Regions from separate parts of the Streptosporangium sp. NBC_01755 genome, predicted to be linked through region 1. Evidence: riboswitches for the same ligand, from Rfam matches in the RefSeq annotation. Region 1 holds a riboswitch; the other holds the start of a gene.

Region 1 (7,002 bases):
TCAGATAGACGAAGGAGTCGGCCCAGAACCACAGGGCGGGCCGGTAGCCGAGCACGGCCAGGGCGCGCAGGCCGCCGCCGACCAGCAGGGCGGCCATGAAGAGCCAGTGTGACCCGAGAAAACGGAGCACTCGCGAGGAACGGTTCGCCGGATGCGCTCCCGTTACCACGACGACCTCCCAAGTCCCGCGGACATGGCCACCCAGCATAGGCGCGGGACAGGAGGGGCCTATACGTGATGCGAAATTTGGTGGTGATCGAGTTTTATGCGGTGTTCCTCAGACGTTCCTCAGGTGCCCTGAGCCCAGGTGCCCTGAGCTCGGGTGTCCCTGAGCTCGGGTGCCTTCGGGCGTTTCTCGGGCGTTCCTCATTGGAAGCGCGGATCCACCGGCCCCGGGCATCGGGAAGGCCGCCCTGACAGCCTGTCCGTCAGGGCCCCGGCCGTTCCCGCTCAGCATTCGATGACGTTCACCGCGAGCCCGCCGCGGCTGGTCTCCTTGTACTTGTCGAGCATGTCCCGGCCGGTGTCGCGCATCGTCTTGATGGCCTTGTCCAGCGAGACGAAGTGGCGGCCGTCGCCGCGCAGCGCGATCCTGGCCGCGGCGATGGCCTTGATCGAGGCGACGGCGTTGCGCTCGATGCACGGGATCTGCACCAGGCCGCCGATCGGGTCGCAGGTCAGCCCCAGGTTGTGCTCGATGCCGATCTCGGCGGCGTTCTCGACCTGCTCGGGGGTGCCGCCCATCACCTCGGTGAGCCCGGCGGCGGCCATCGAGCAGGCCGAGCCGACCTCGCCCTGGCAGCCCACCTCGGCCCCGGAGATGGAGGCGTTCTCCTTGAACAGCACGCCGATCGCCCCCGCGGTCAGCAGGAAGCGGATCACCCCCTCGTCATCGGATTCGCGGACGAAGCGGTCGTAGTAGGTGAGCACGGCGGGGATGATGCCCGCGGCGCCGTTGGTGGGCGCGGTGACGATCCGGCCGCCGGCGGCGTTCTCCTCGTTGACCGCGAGGGCGAACAGCGAGACCCAGTCCATCGTCTGCAGCGAGTCCTTCTCTGCCGGCTCGCTCCGCAGCTGCCGGTGGAGCTGGTGGGCGCGGCGGCGGACCTTCAGCCCGCCGGGCAGCACGCCCTCCTTGCCGATGCCCCGCCGCACGCACTCGCTCATGACCTGCCACAGGACGAGCAGTTGGGCGCGGATCTCGGCCTCGGTGCGGCCGAACGCCCGCTCGTTCTCCAGCATCAGCCCGGAGATCGACAGCCCGGTCTCCGCGCACTGGGCGAGCAGTTCCGCGGCCGTGGTGAAGGGGTACGGCAGGACCGTGTCGTCGGGTTTGATCCGGTCGGCGCCGGTGGCGTTCTCGTCGACGACGAAGCCGCCGCCCACCGAGTAGTAGACCTTCTCCCGTAGCGTCTCGCCGGACTCCGACAGTGCGGTGAAGCGCATGCCGTTGGGGTGGCCGGGGAGCGAGATCTTGCGTTCGAAGACGAGGTCCTCGCCGACGACGAAGGGGATCTCGTGGGAGCCGTACAGGGAGATGGTGCCGGACTCGCGCATGGCGGCCAGCCGCTCGTCGACCGTGTCGACGTCGACCAGCTCGGGTTTCTCGCCGGACAGGCCGAGCAGCACCGCCTTGTCGCTGCCGTGGCCCTTGCCGGTCAGCCCAAGCGAGCCGTACAGGATGGCGCTCACCCGGACGGTCTTCTCCAGCAGCCCGTCCTGGTGCAGGCCCCGGGCGAACTTGTGGGCGGCGGCCATCGGGCCGCCGGTGTGCGAGCTGGACGGGCCGATTCCGATCTTGAAGAGATCGAAGACACTGATCGTCATCTGAATCCTTCCAGCGTGGACGGTCACGCGTGCCCGGGGACGCGCGTGACCGTGACGCGAGGCGTCGAACTTATGACTCACCCGAGGTGAGCGCGGTGTACTCCTCCGGCGACAGCAGGTCGTCGGCGGAGCCCTCAAGACGTACCCGGAACAGCCAGCCGTCACCGTATGAGTCGCTGTTGACCAGCGAGGGGTCGTCCACGACCGCCTGGTTGACCTCCACGACCTCGCCGGTGACCGGCGCGAAGATGTCACTGACCGACTTGGTCGACTCGACCTCGCCGATGGCGTCACCGGTGGCGATCGACGCGCCGACCTCGGGTACCTGCACGTAGACCACGTCGCCCAGCGCTTCGGCGGCGTAGGCGGTGATGCCCACGGTGAGGGTCAGGCCGTCGTCGACGCCGCCGATCCACTCGTGTTCCTTGGTGTAGTGCAGATTCTCGGGAATGCTGCTCATTTTTTCCTCCTGTAGAAAGGCAGTTCGACGACCTCGACCGGCTCGCGGCTGCCCCGGATGTCGACGGCCAGTCCTGACGACAGGCCGCTGTCCACGTAGGCCATGGCGATGGGCCTGCCCAGTGTCTGGGAGGGCGCCCCGCTGGTGACCTCCCCGACGACCGTGCCGTCACCGGCGACCACCACCGGATACCCGTGCCGGGGCACCCTGCGGCCGCGTCCGACCAGGCCGACCAGACGACGGGCCGGCGGGACGTCCCTGAACGGTTCGAGGGCGGCCCGGCCGACGAAGTCGCCCGGCTTGTCAAACCTCACCACACGGCCGAGCCCGGCGTCGAACGGAGTGAGGTCCGCCGAGAGCTCGTTGCCGTAGAGCGGCATGCCCGCCTCCAGGCGGAGGGTGTCGCGCGCGGACAGACCTGCGGGGATCAGCCCATGCGGTGCGCCCGCCTCGATGAGGGCGGACCAGAGGGACTCCGCCGCCGAGGCCGCGACGAACAGCTCGAAGCCGTCCTCGCCGGTGTATCCGGTGCGGGCGACGAGGGCCTCGTGTCCGGCCACGACGGCGGGCAGGCCCGCGTAGTACCCGAGCCCGTCCAGGTCGGCGTCGGTGAGGGCGCTCAGGATCTCCACCGAGCGCGGTCCCTGGACCGCGACCAGCGCGTACTCCTCGGAGCGGTCCTGCACCGCGGCGTCGAAGTCCTTGGCGCGCTCGATCAGCTCGGCGGCCACCCGGGGGTAGTTGGAGGCGTTGGCGACGACCATGAACTCTTCGGGGGCCAGCCGGTAGACGATCAGGTCGTCCAGCACGCCGCCCCCGGCGTCGACGATCATCGTGTAGCGGGCGCGGCCGGGTGCCAGCGCGGAGAGGTGGCCGACCAGCGCGTAGTCGAGGGCCTCGGCGGCCTGCGGGCCGGTCACGAGGATCTCCCCCATGTGGGAGAGGTCGAACAGGCCCGCCGCCTGGCGGACCGCGTTGTGCTCGGCGGACTCGCTGCCGTAGCGGAGCGGCATCAGCCAGCCCGCGAAGTCGGTCAGCGTCGCGCCGAGGGACTCGTGCACGCCGCGCAGCGGCGTAGGTCGGGACATGTTCGCACCTCAGACAAGGGACAGATGAGATCATCCTCCCCCTCTGTCATTGGTGCCTGAGAGTTTCATCCGGGTTTTACCGGACTTTCACCTTCGGCGAGGTCGTGGGACCTGCTTTCCAGAGGCACCTACCCGCACGGTCCTTTGCCTTGAGAGGTTCGCGGGGAGGGCTTGCTCCTTCAGGGGTCCTGGCCTGGATGTCAGGACACTCTCCCGCGCGGGGTTCATCGGTGTCGCTGGCCAGCCTAACCGCCCGCACCGGCCGAGCGAAATCCCCAGGCGCGCACCGGCCTTCACGAATCACTCAGCGGCGGGCGTGCCGGACCAGTGCCTCGAACAGGGCCGACTCGTCGTCGGTCTCCGGGTGCCACTGGACGGCGAGGGCGAACGGATGATCCTCCACCTCCACGGCCTCCACCGTGCCGTCCTCGGCGTGGCCGGTCACGATCAGGCCATCAGCGAGCAGGTCAACGGCCTGATGGTGGTAGTGGGCCACGTCCACGGTCTCGGTTCCGAAGACCTTCGAGGTCAGGCTGCCGGGGGCGAGCCGCACCGGCATCCTGCCGTAGCCGCCGGGGGCCGGGGCGTGCCCCTGGTGGCCCACCACGTCGGGCAGGTGCTGGTGGAGGCCGCCGCCAAGGGCGACGTTCAGGATCTGCATGCCCCTGCAGATGCCGAGGAAGGGCAGGTCCCGCTCCAGCGCCGCCCGGACCAGTCCCAGTTCGGCGTCGTCGCGGAACGGCCGGACGTAGCCGGTCCGCTCGTGCGGCTCCTGCCCGTACCGTTCCGGGCCGACGTCCCCGCCGCCGGCCAGGATCAGCCCGTCCAGGCGGTTCACGAGCGCCGCGGGGTCACCCGCGGGCGGCAGGATCACCGGCTGCCCGCCCGCGCGGGCCACGTGGTCGACGTAGTCGTACGGCAGGAGCGCGGTGTTCGTCTCCCAGACCGTGAACCTCGCGGGCTCGACGTAGCAGGTGATGCCGATGACGGGACGGGACATGGTCTCCTTCTCGCGCGGACGCCGGGATGTGGGGTGACACCCCACGTCCCGGCACGTTATCGGGGCCGAGGTATGGCCTGGGCAAAACCGGCCGGGGAACGGTCAGAGTCGGGGAACGCTCAGAGCGGCGTGACATAGGCGCCCGAGATGCCGCCGTCCACCAGGAACTCCGAGCCGGTGATGAAGCTCGCGTCGTCCGAGGCGAGGAACGCCACCGCGGCGGCGATCTCGGTCGCCTCGGCGAAGCGGCCGATCGGGATGTGCACCAGGCGGCGCCGAGCCCGCTCGGGGTCCTTGGCGAACAGCTCCTGCAGCAGCGGGGTGTTGACCGGGCCGGGGCAGAGCGCGTTGACCCGGATGCCCTCGCGGGCGAACTGCACGCCCAGCTCGCGCGACATCGCCAGCACCCCGCCCTTGGAGGCGGTGTAGGAGATCTGGCTGGTCGCCGAGCCCATCACCGCCACGAACGACGCGGTGTTGATGATCGACCCCTTGCCCTGCCGCCGCATGTACGGGATGGCGTGCTTGCAGCACAGATAGACGGAGGTGAGGTTGACCTCCTGGACCCGGCGCCAGGCGTCGATGCCGGTCTCCAGGATCGAGTCGTCCTCCGGCGGTGAGATGCCCGCGTTGTTGAACGCGATGTCCACGCTGCCGTAGCTGTCGAACGCGGTCTGGAACATTCGGACGACGTCGTCCTCGCTGGTCACGTCGGCCTTCACGAAAAGCCCGCCGACCTCGGCCGCGGCCGCCGCGCCGGTCGTCTCGTCCAGGTCCACGCACACGACGCGGGCGCCCTCCTCGGCGAACCGGCGCGCGGTGGCCAGGCCGATCCCGCTACCGGCGCCGGTGATGACGGCCACCCGGTCCTGCAAACGCAGCATCGCTTCTACTCCTCGGAAATGAAGACGTTCTTGGTCTCGGTGAACGCTGACAGGGCGTCGGGTCCCAGTTCACGACCGAGGCCCGACTGCTTGAAACCGCCGAACGGGGTCCAGTAGCGGACGCTCGAATGCGAGTTGACGCTCAGGTTGCCCGCCTCGACGGCCCTGGCCACCCGGAGCGCCCGGCCGACGTCACGGGTCCAGATGGACCCGCTCAGGCCGTACGGGGTGTCGTTGGCGATCCGCACGGCGTCCGCCTCGTCGTCGAACGGCAGCACCGACACCACGGGCCCGAAGATCTCCTCGGTGAATGCCCGGTCGTCGGCCGAGCGCGGGGTCAGGACCGTCGCCGGGAACCAGAACCCCGGCCCCGACGGGCAAGCGCCCCGCAGATGGGGCGGCTCGGTGACGAAGGAGGCCACCCGCTCCCGGTGCTCGGCGCTGATCAGCGGGCCCATCTCGGTGCTCTCGTCGCGGGGGTCGCCGACCTGGACGTTCAGCACGGCCTCGCCGAACCGGGCCAGGAACTCGTCGTACGCCGAGCGCTCGACCAGGATCCGGGAGCGCGCGCAGCAGTCCTGGCCCGCGTTGTCGAACACCGCGTACGGCGCGGTCGCCGCCGCCCGTTCCAGGTCGGCGTCGGCGAAGACCACGTTGGCGCTCTTGCCGCCCAGCTCCAGGGTGAGCCGCTTGACCTGCCCGGCGCAGACGGCGGCGATCTCCTTGCCCACCTCGGTGGAGCCGGTGAACACGATCTTCGTCACGTCCGGGTGCTCGACCAGCCGGGCGCCCGCGACCTCTCCGGCGCCGGGCAGGACCTGGAAGACCCCCTCGGGCAGTCCGGCGGCCAGGGCCAGTTCGGCCACCCGCAGGGCGGTCAGCGGTGTCCACTCGGCGGGCTTGACGATCACGGTGTTGCCCGCGGCCAGCGCCGGGGCCATCCCCCAGGTCATGATGACCATCGGGAAGTTCCATGGCACGATCACGCCGACGACGCCCAGGGGTTCCCTGAAGGTGACGTCCAGGCCGCCGGGCACCGGGATCTGCAGGCCGTGGTTGCGCTCCGGCGCCCCGGCGTAGAAGTCGAGCACGTCGGCGACGTTGCCCGCCTCCCAGCGGGCGTTGCCGATCGTGTGCCCGGCGTTGGCGACCTCGGCCAGGGCCAGCTCCTCCGCGTGCTCGCGCACCAGCGAGGCGAACCGGCGCAACAGCCGGGCCCGGTCCGAAGGGCCGACGCTCCGCCAGGTGGCGAAGGCCCTTCTGGCACGCTCCACCGCCCTGTCGACCTCGGCGGCGTCCGCCATCTCGACTTCGGCGATCACCTCTTCCGTCGCCGGATTTATGATCTTCACTGTCACATCCGTTCGAATCCTCGGAACAGCTCCCAGTCGGTCACCGCCGCGTCGAAGGCGGCCAGCTCGGTCCGGGCGTTGTTCGCGTAGTGCGCCACGACGTCCTCGCCGAAGACGGAGGCCGCGAACGCGGAGCCCTCCCAGAGCTCCAGCGCGTCCCGCAGGGTGTGCGGGACGGTCTCCGCGCCCGAGGTGTAGGCGTTCCCCGTGAACGCGTCCTGAAGCGGCAGCTCGTTCTCGATGCCGTGCAGCCCGGCCGCGACCAGCGCCGAGACCGCCAGGTAGGGGTTGACGTCGCCGCCGGGCACCCGGTTCTCGATCCGCAGCGAGGGGCCGTGGCCGACCAGGCGCAGCGCGCACGTCCTGTTGTCCACGCCCCACTTGACGGCGG
Region 2 (7,002 bases), 2.0 Mb from region 1:
ACGCCGAACTCACATCGGACCCGGCCGCATCCTCGCGTCGAGCCATTCGGCGACCACCTCGCCCACCCTGGCGGGGTCCTTTCCGAGGTCGTGGCCCTGCCCCGGCAGCACCACCAGGCGCGCGGCATCCGCCGCTTCGGGCACGCCGAACGGGTCACGGTCTCCGTTCACCACCAGCACATCCACACCCGCCGCGCGCAGCTCCCCGGCGCGTGACCGCTCCGGCTTGCCCGGCGGGTGCAGCGGGAAGGCCAGCGCGACGACCGCGCGGGCCTCGACCCGCCGGGCCGTACGGCAGGCGACCCTGGCCCCGTTACTCCTCCCGCCCTGTACCAACGGCAGCCCCGGGTAGCGCTCACGCAGGGCGGCCACCAGCGTCTCCCACGCCTCGTCCTGCCTGGCCGCCGAGCCCGGCGCGCGGGCGCCGCGCATCCTGAACGGCTGGAGCACCCGCGCGACGGTCCCGCCGATCGCCGTCGCGGCGTCCCGTACGGCCAGCAGGTCGGGGGCGTCCACTCCCCCGGCCGAGCCGTGGGTGAGCACCAGCAGGAAGCGCGGCGAGGCCACCTCGTCGATCTCCACCAGGGCCGGACCGTGCGGAGTCGCGATCTCCAGGGGCGGAACGGCGCCCGCGAGGGGCATGGGCTTGGAGACGGACACGGATCTCGTCCTAACGACTGATGCCGGGCGGCCGGCGGAGGAGAACAATCGAGGGGTGCAGGATTACCAAGATATCCGCCAGGACATGCGCGCCACCGTCGAGGCCCGCCGTGATCTCGGCCCGGATTACGAGACCGCCCTCATCGAGTCGTTCGTGTCGCGCCTCGACGCGACCATCGCCCAACGGGTGCGCGCCGAGATGTACGCCGCCGGGGGGCACGTCGCCGAGATGCCTCGGACGCGGCCCCGCAGGACCGGGAACCCCTCGATCCCGATCGCGCTCGGTTCGATGGGCATCGGCATCCCGCTGACCGCCATCGCAGCGGCCGAGGCGGGCACCGCCGGGCTGCTGCTGGCCTGGGGAGGCATCATCGCGATCAACTTCGCCCACGCCCTGAGCCGCTGGCGAGAGCGCGACTGACGCCCGTCCCCGCCCGCGCTCCACGGGGTTCAGACGTCACGGCCCCGGCGGAGGCGGACCTCAGCGGCGAGGTCGGCGTCGGCGCTGTCAAGGCCGTAGCGCCACACGCGCTCGGCGTCCTCGACGCGCCCTCTGAGCGGGAACGTGCGGGCCAGCAGCTCGATGGCCAGCGCGCCGGTCTCGACGTCGCCGCCCTCCTCGATCGCGCCGGAGAACTCGGCGCACGCCAGCTCCAGGTGAGCGATGCCGAGCATCACCCGTAGCCTCGGCACCTCGGCCACGTCCGGTACCGAGAGCGCCTCCAGCAGCACCTGGGCGGCCTCTTCGGGCTCCCCCTCCTCGATGAACGCCTCCGCCAGCCGCTGAGCGGCACGTGGGGCGATCTCCGGGTCGCCGGTGGCCAGCGCGTCACGCAACGACCGCTCGGCCTCCTCCGCGCCCGTGGCGAGCCTGGCGAGGGCCATGTGCGCCGACGGGACGTAGGCGGGGTGGCCGACGCCCAGCGCGGCCTGCCAGGCGGCGCGGGCCTGGTCGGCCAGCCCCTCCCTTTCGAAGCTCCCCGCGAGCAGGCAGGCGGCCTGGGCGGCGAACTCCGGGTGCCCCGTCGCCAGCGCGGTGCGCGCGGCCGCGCGGGAGCCCGGCACGTCTCCGCGCTCCTGTCGCACCACGGCGAGGCCCACCGCCGCCTGTGCCCGATCGGGCTCGTCGGGGTCGGCGGCCAGCTCCGCGAAGATCACGGCGGCGCCGTCGAGGTCGCCGGACTCGGCCAGTCTTCGCGCGGTGTCCAAGGGACGGGTGTCCACCTCAGGCATGCAGGGTCCTTCCCGGATACGGAGACGCCCCGAGCCTAACCACTCGGGGCGCCGTCCGTCCTCCCGCATTCCCTACGGATACGCGGTTCTCGCGAGATGCGGGCCGCGGAGAGGATCAGTCCTCGTAGGCCTCCAGGGGAGGGCAGGAGCACACCAGGTTGCGGTCGCCGTAGGCCTGGTCGATGCGGCGGACCGGCGACCAGTACTTGCCCTCGCGCACCGAGGGCAGCGGGTAGGCCGCCTCGGTACGGGTGTAGGGATGCCCCCACTCGTCGGTGACGAGGCTGCCGGCCGTGTGCGGGGCGTTGCTCAGCGGGTTGTCGCCCCTGTCGTAGACGCCGGAGGCGACCTTCTCGATCTCACCGCGAATCGCGATCATCGCCTCGCAGAACCGGTCGAGTTCGGCCAGGTCCTCGCTCTCGGTCGGCTCGATCATCAGCGTGCCGGCCACCGGGAAGGACATGGTCGGCGCGTGGAAACCGTAGTCGATGAGGCGCTTGGCCACGTCGTCGACCGTCACACCGGTCTCCTTGGTGATCTGTCGCAGATCGATGATGCACTCGTGGGCGACGAGGCCGCCGCGGCCGGTGTAGAGGACCGGGTAGTGGGGGTCGAGCCTGCGCGCCAGGTAATTGGCCGACAGGATGGCCTGCTCGGTGGCCGCCTTCAGCCCGTCGGCGCCCATCATCCTGATGTAGGCCCAGGAGATGGGCAGGATGCCCGCGGAGCCGTACGGGGCTGCCGAGACCGGGCCGACCGCCGAGCCGCCGCGCAGCGGGTGGCCGGGCAGGTAGTCGGCCAGGTGGGCGCGGACCGCGACCGGGCCGACACCGGGGCCGCCGCCGCCGTGCGGGATGCAGAAGGTCTTGTGCAGGTTGAGATGGGAGACGTCCGCCCCGAACTCACCCGGCCTGGCCAGGCCGACCAGCGCGTTGAGGTTGGCGCCGTCGACGTAGACCTGCCCGCCGGCCTCGTGCACCAGCGCGCAGACGTCGACGATCGTCTCCTCGTACACGCCGTGCGTGGACGGGTAGGTCACCATGATCGCGGCAAGCCGGTCACGGTGCTTTTCGATCTTCGCGACGAGGTCGTCGAGGTCCACGTTGCCGTTGTCGTCGCAGGCGACCACGGCAACGCGCATGCCCGCCATGACGGCACTGGCGGCGTTGGTACCGTGTGCGGACGAGGGGATCAGGCAGACGTCACGGCCCGACTCGCCGCGTGCCGTGTGGTAGGCGCGGATCGCCAGGAGACCGGCGAACTCGCCCTGGGAGCCGGCGTTCGGCTGGATCGACACGGCGTCGTAACCGGTGACCTCGGCCAGCCAGCGCTCCAGTTCCCCGATCAGCTCGACGTAGCCCGCGGCCTGGTCCTCGGGCGCGTACGGGTGCAGCCCGGCGAACTCCGGCCAGGTGATCGGCTCCATCTCGGTGGTCGCGTTGAGCTTCATGGTGCAGGAGCCCAGCGGGATCATCGAGCGGTCCAGCGCGATGTCCTTGTCCTGGAGCCTGCGCAGGTAGCGCAGCATGGCCGTCTCGGAGCGGTGGCTGTGGAAGACCGGGTGGGTGAGGTAGTCGCTGACGCGCGCCAGCGCGCCGGGCAGCGCGTCGTGCGCGGCGGCGTCCAGGTCTGCCAGCACCGTGCCGCTGACCTCGAAGGCGGCCAGGACCTGCTCCAGGTGGAGGACCTCGGTCCTCTCGTCGCAGGTGACGCCCACGTGGTCGGCGTCGACCAGGCGCAGGTTGACCCCGTTCTCCCGGGCCGCGGCGACGACCTCGGCGGCACGCCCGGGCACGTGGGCGAGCACGGTGTCGAAGAAGGTGTCGTGTACCACCTCGACGCCGCCCTGGCGCAGGCCCTCGGCGAGCACGACGGCGTACCGGTGGATGCGGCGGCCGATCCTGCGCAGGCCCTCGGGGCCGTGGTAGACGGCGTACATGCCGGCGATCACGGCGAGCAGCACCTGCGCGGTGCAGATGTTGCTGGTGGCCTTCTCGCGACGGATGTGCTGCTCGCGGGTCTGGAGCGCGAGCCGGTAGGCGGGACGCCCCTCGACGTCCTGGGAGACGCCGACCAGGCGGCCGGGCAGCTGGCGCTGGAGACCTTCGCGGACCGCCATGTAGGCGGCGTGGGGGCCGCCGAAGCCGAGGGGGACGCCGAAGCGCTGCGAGGAGCCGACCGCGATGTCGGCGCCGAGCTCGCCCGGCGCGGCCAGGAGGGTGAGGGCGAGCAGGTCGGCGGCGGCGACCACCTGGGCACCTCGTGCGTGGGCGGCGTCGGCGATGGCGCGGAAGTCGCGGACCCTGCCGCTGGCGCCGGGGTACTGCACGAGCACTCCGAAGCACTCGGGGAGCCCCCCGGTGAAGTCGCTCTCGACCAGCTCTATGCCGAGCGGCTCGGCACGGGTGCGCAGCACCGCCTTGGTCTGCGGCAGCGCGTCGGCGTCGACCACGAACACCTTCGACGGGGTGCGGCCCGCGCGGCGGGCCAGGGTCATCGCCTCGGCCGCGGCGGTGGCCTCGTCCAGCAGGGAGGCCCCCGCGACGTCGAGGGCGGTCAGGTCGGAGACGACGGTCTGGAAGTTGATCAGGGCCTCCAGCCGGCCCTGGGAGATCTCCGGCTGGTAGGGCGTGTACGCGGTGTACCAGCCCGGGTTCTCCAGGAGGTTGCGGCGGATGACACCCGGGGTGATCGTGTCGTGGTAGCCCAGGCCGATCATCGAGGTGAGGACGGTGTTGCGCCCGGCGAGGACCCGCAGCTCGGCGAGAGCCTCGGACTCCCCCGCCGCCGGGGGCAGGCCCAGCCGGGTGAAGGAGCGGATCGCCTCGGGCACGGCCACCGCGACCAGATCGGCGACGGAGGCGAATCCGACCGCCTCCAGCATGCGGGTCTGGCCGGCGTCGTCGGGTCCGATGTGACGGGTCGCGAACGGCGGGGGGACGAGCTCGCTGAGCGATGGCAGATCGGTCATGGGAAGCCTCTCAGGGCGGGGTGGAGACCGGCGCTGGGCGCGGGCGTATGCCGGGTCTCCCCCTCTGTCATCACGACTGTCATCACGTGGTCGCGACCTGAGAGCTTCACCTGCCCTTGCCGGGAGGCTTGCACCGTCGGTGAGACGCACCTGGCGGGCGCGCCTGCTTTCCAGAGTTGCCTCGTCCGTGCGGTACAGGGTGCCTGAGAGATTCCGGGGAGGTTGCTCCTTCGGCGCCCCGATCGTGCCGGGGTCTCTCCCGCACAGGGTCAGTGGCGAGTCCGAGTTTACCCGGTTCGTCGTACTCGGCGACGGCGGGCCAACTCATCGGCCTGATGATCGTCTAAAGGGCCCCCGCCCAACTCCGCGCGTTCGCCGGGAAGATCCGCAAGAGAGCCCTCCACCTCCTGCCACACCCGTCCCAGCGCGATACCGAAGACTCCCTGGCCACCCTGGAGCAGATCGATGACCTCGTCGGGCGAGGTGCACTCGTAGACGCTCACCCCGTCGCTCATCAGGGTGATCTGGGCCAGATCGTTGACACCCCGCTCCCGCAGGTGCTGCACGGCGATGCGGATCTGCTGAAGGGAGACGCCGGTGTCGAGAAGGCGCTTGACAACCTTGAGGACCAGAATGTCACGGAAGCCGTACAGCCGCTGGGAACCGGAGCCGTGGGCCGCTCTCACGGTGGGTTCGACCAGGCCGGTGCGCGCCCAGTAGTCGAGTTGCCGGTAGGTGATTCCGGCCGCCGAACAGGCCGTCGGCCCCCTGTAGCCGATGTCGGCGGGCACTTTCACCGGTTGCCCGTCGAACAGCAGACCCTCTTCACCCGCGCGCTGACGTGCCGACTGGCGCCGTTCCGGGTCATCCTGGTCGGCGTTTCTACCCTCGCCGCTGCTGACCGCCACGCGGACCTCCGGCTTTCTCTCATCCCACGGCCTGATCTGGGGGTTTACGCATGACCGCGGGTTTCACTTGCACCGTAGGACTGGGGCCAAGTCCAGTCAACGACCCCACCCGGCGCGTCGTGAAGCGTAAATGCACCGAAATTCCTACCCCGCGCGGCCGAAGTCCTCGGGCGTGATCGTGTCAAGGAACTCCCTGAACTTCTCCACCTCGTCCTCCTGGTCGTCGGGGATGATGACCCCCGCCTCCCGGACCACATCCTCACTCGCGAAGATACGTGCGCCGGTACGAAGTGCCAAGGCGATCGAGTCGGAAGGCCGCGCGCTCACCTCGACCCCGTTCGAGAACACGAGATCCGCGAAGAAGATGCCATCGCGTAAAGCGACGATGTTGACAGTGCTCAACCTGACTCCGAGTCCTTCGAGCACGTCCCGGAACAGGTCATGGGTGAGTGGCCGAGGTGGTGGTTCCTCGGCCTGGGCCATGGCGATCGCCGTGGCTTCCGTCATGCCGATCCAGATAGGTAGGTAACGCTCCCCATGCGTCTCTTTCAACAAGACGATCGGCTGGTTGGAGGGCATCTCAACTCGAACGCCCACGACCTCCATCTGCAACACGGGCTGCTCCGTCTTCGCTGGATTCCGACCGGTTTGTTCAACGTAACACCCGTAGAGGTACGAGTGCCTGGTCAGGCTCTCACCGGCCCAGTGCCCCACGGACTCCGGAACGCAACAGTGAGGCGTGCAATTCCAGCATCAGGCCGGAAATCTCCCTCGCCGTCTCGTCTGCCTGGTCGATCGCGCCGGGGCCGCGACGGCGCAGCAGCGGGGCGACGGCCTGCTCCACCAGCCCCGCCTCGCGTTCCGCGGCGGCCTTGACCGCCCGCAGGTGGCGGGCGCGCAAGCCGAAGGCGGCCAGGGCTCCGACGCTGCGGGCCACGATCAGCGCCTCGGCGTCGTAGTAGCGGGCCACGGCGGCCAGGAGACCGTAGTCCTCCAGCTCCGTGAGGGTCTCCTCGTCGAGCTCGGCGGCGGCGAGGAACTCCTCACGGGTGAGGCGGACCTCGGGGGGCGCGTCGTCGGGGACGGCGCGTGGCCGGGCGGCCGGACGCTCCTCCCGGTCGGCCGCCTCCAGATGATCCTTGATCACGCGCAGCGGCAGGTAGCGATCACGCTGCTCGCTGAGGATGTAGCGGAGCCGCTCGACGTCGGCGTAGCTGAACTTGCGGTAGC

The links. Region 1 has a riboswitch for glycine ahead of gcvT (glycine cleavage system aminomethyltransferase GcvT). Riboswitches for the same ligand answer to the same signal wherever they lie in the genome.
Region 2: another riboswitch for glycine. It lies ahead of gcvP (aminomethyl-transferring glycine dehydrogenase); the one in region 1 lies ahead of gcvT (glycine cleavage system aminomethyltransferase GcvT).

The regions. Positions count from the first base shown of each region.
Region 1 covers NZ_CP109131.1:5,198,468-5,205,469, forward strand. The annotation lists gene OG884_RS24785 (hypothetical protein) at 1-97, opposite strand, end outside; gene OG884_RS24790 (L-serine ammonia-lyase) at 451-1,827, opposite strand; gene gcvH (glycine cleavage system protein GcvH) at 1,898-2,287, opposite strand; gene gcvT (glycine cleavage system aminomethyltransferase GcvT) at 2,284-3,375, opposite strand; glycine riboswitch at 3,416-3,500, opposite strand; glycine riboswitch at 3,503-3,601, opposite strand; gene OG884_RS24805 (gamma-glutamyl-gamma-aminobutyrate hydrolase family protein) at 3,680-4,375, opposite strand; gene OG884_RS24810 (3-oxoacyl-ACP reductase) at 4,495-5,259, opposite strand; gene OG884_RS24815 (aldehyde dehydrogenase family protein) at 5,265-6,617, opposite strand; gene OG884_RS24820 (glutamine synthetase family protein) at 6,614-7,002, opposite strand, start outside.
Region 2 covers NZ_CP109131.1:7,202,100-7,209,101, reverse strand. The annotation lists gene OG884_RS33285 (alpha/beta hydrolase family protein) at 10-642, opposite strand; gene OG884_RS33280 (hypothetical protein) at 716-1,081, shown strand; gene OG884_RS33275 (tetratricopeptide repeat protein) at 1,111-1,893, opposite strand; gene gcvP (aminomethyl-transferring glycine dehydrogenase) at 2,009-4,864, opposite strand; glycine riboswitch at 5,045-5,136, opposite strand; gene OG884_RS33265 (MerR family transcriptional regulator) at 5,152-5,772, opposite strand; gene OG884_RS33260 (bifunctional nuclease family protein) at 5,917-6,387, opposite strand; gene ftsR (transcriptional regulator FtsR) at 6,467-7,002, opposite strand, start outside.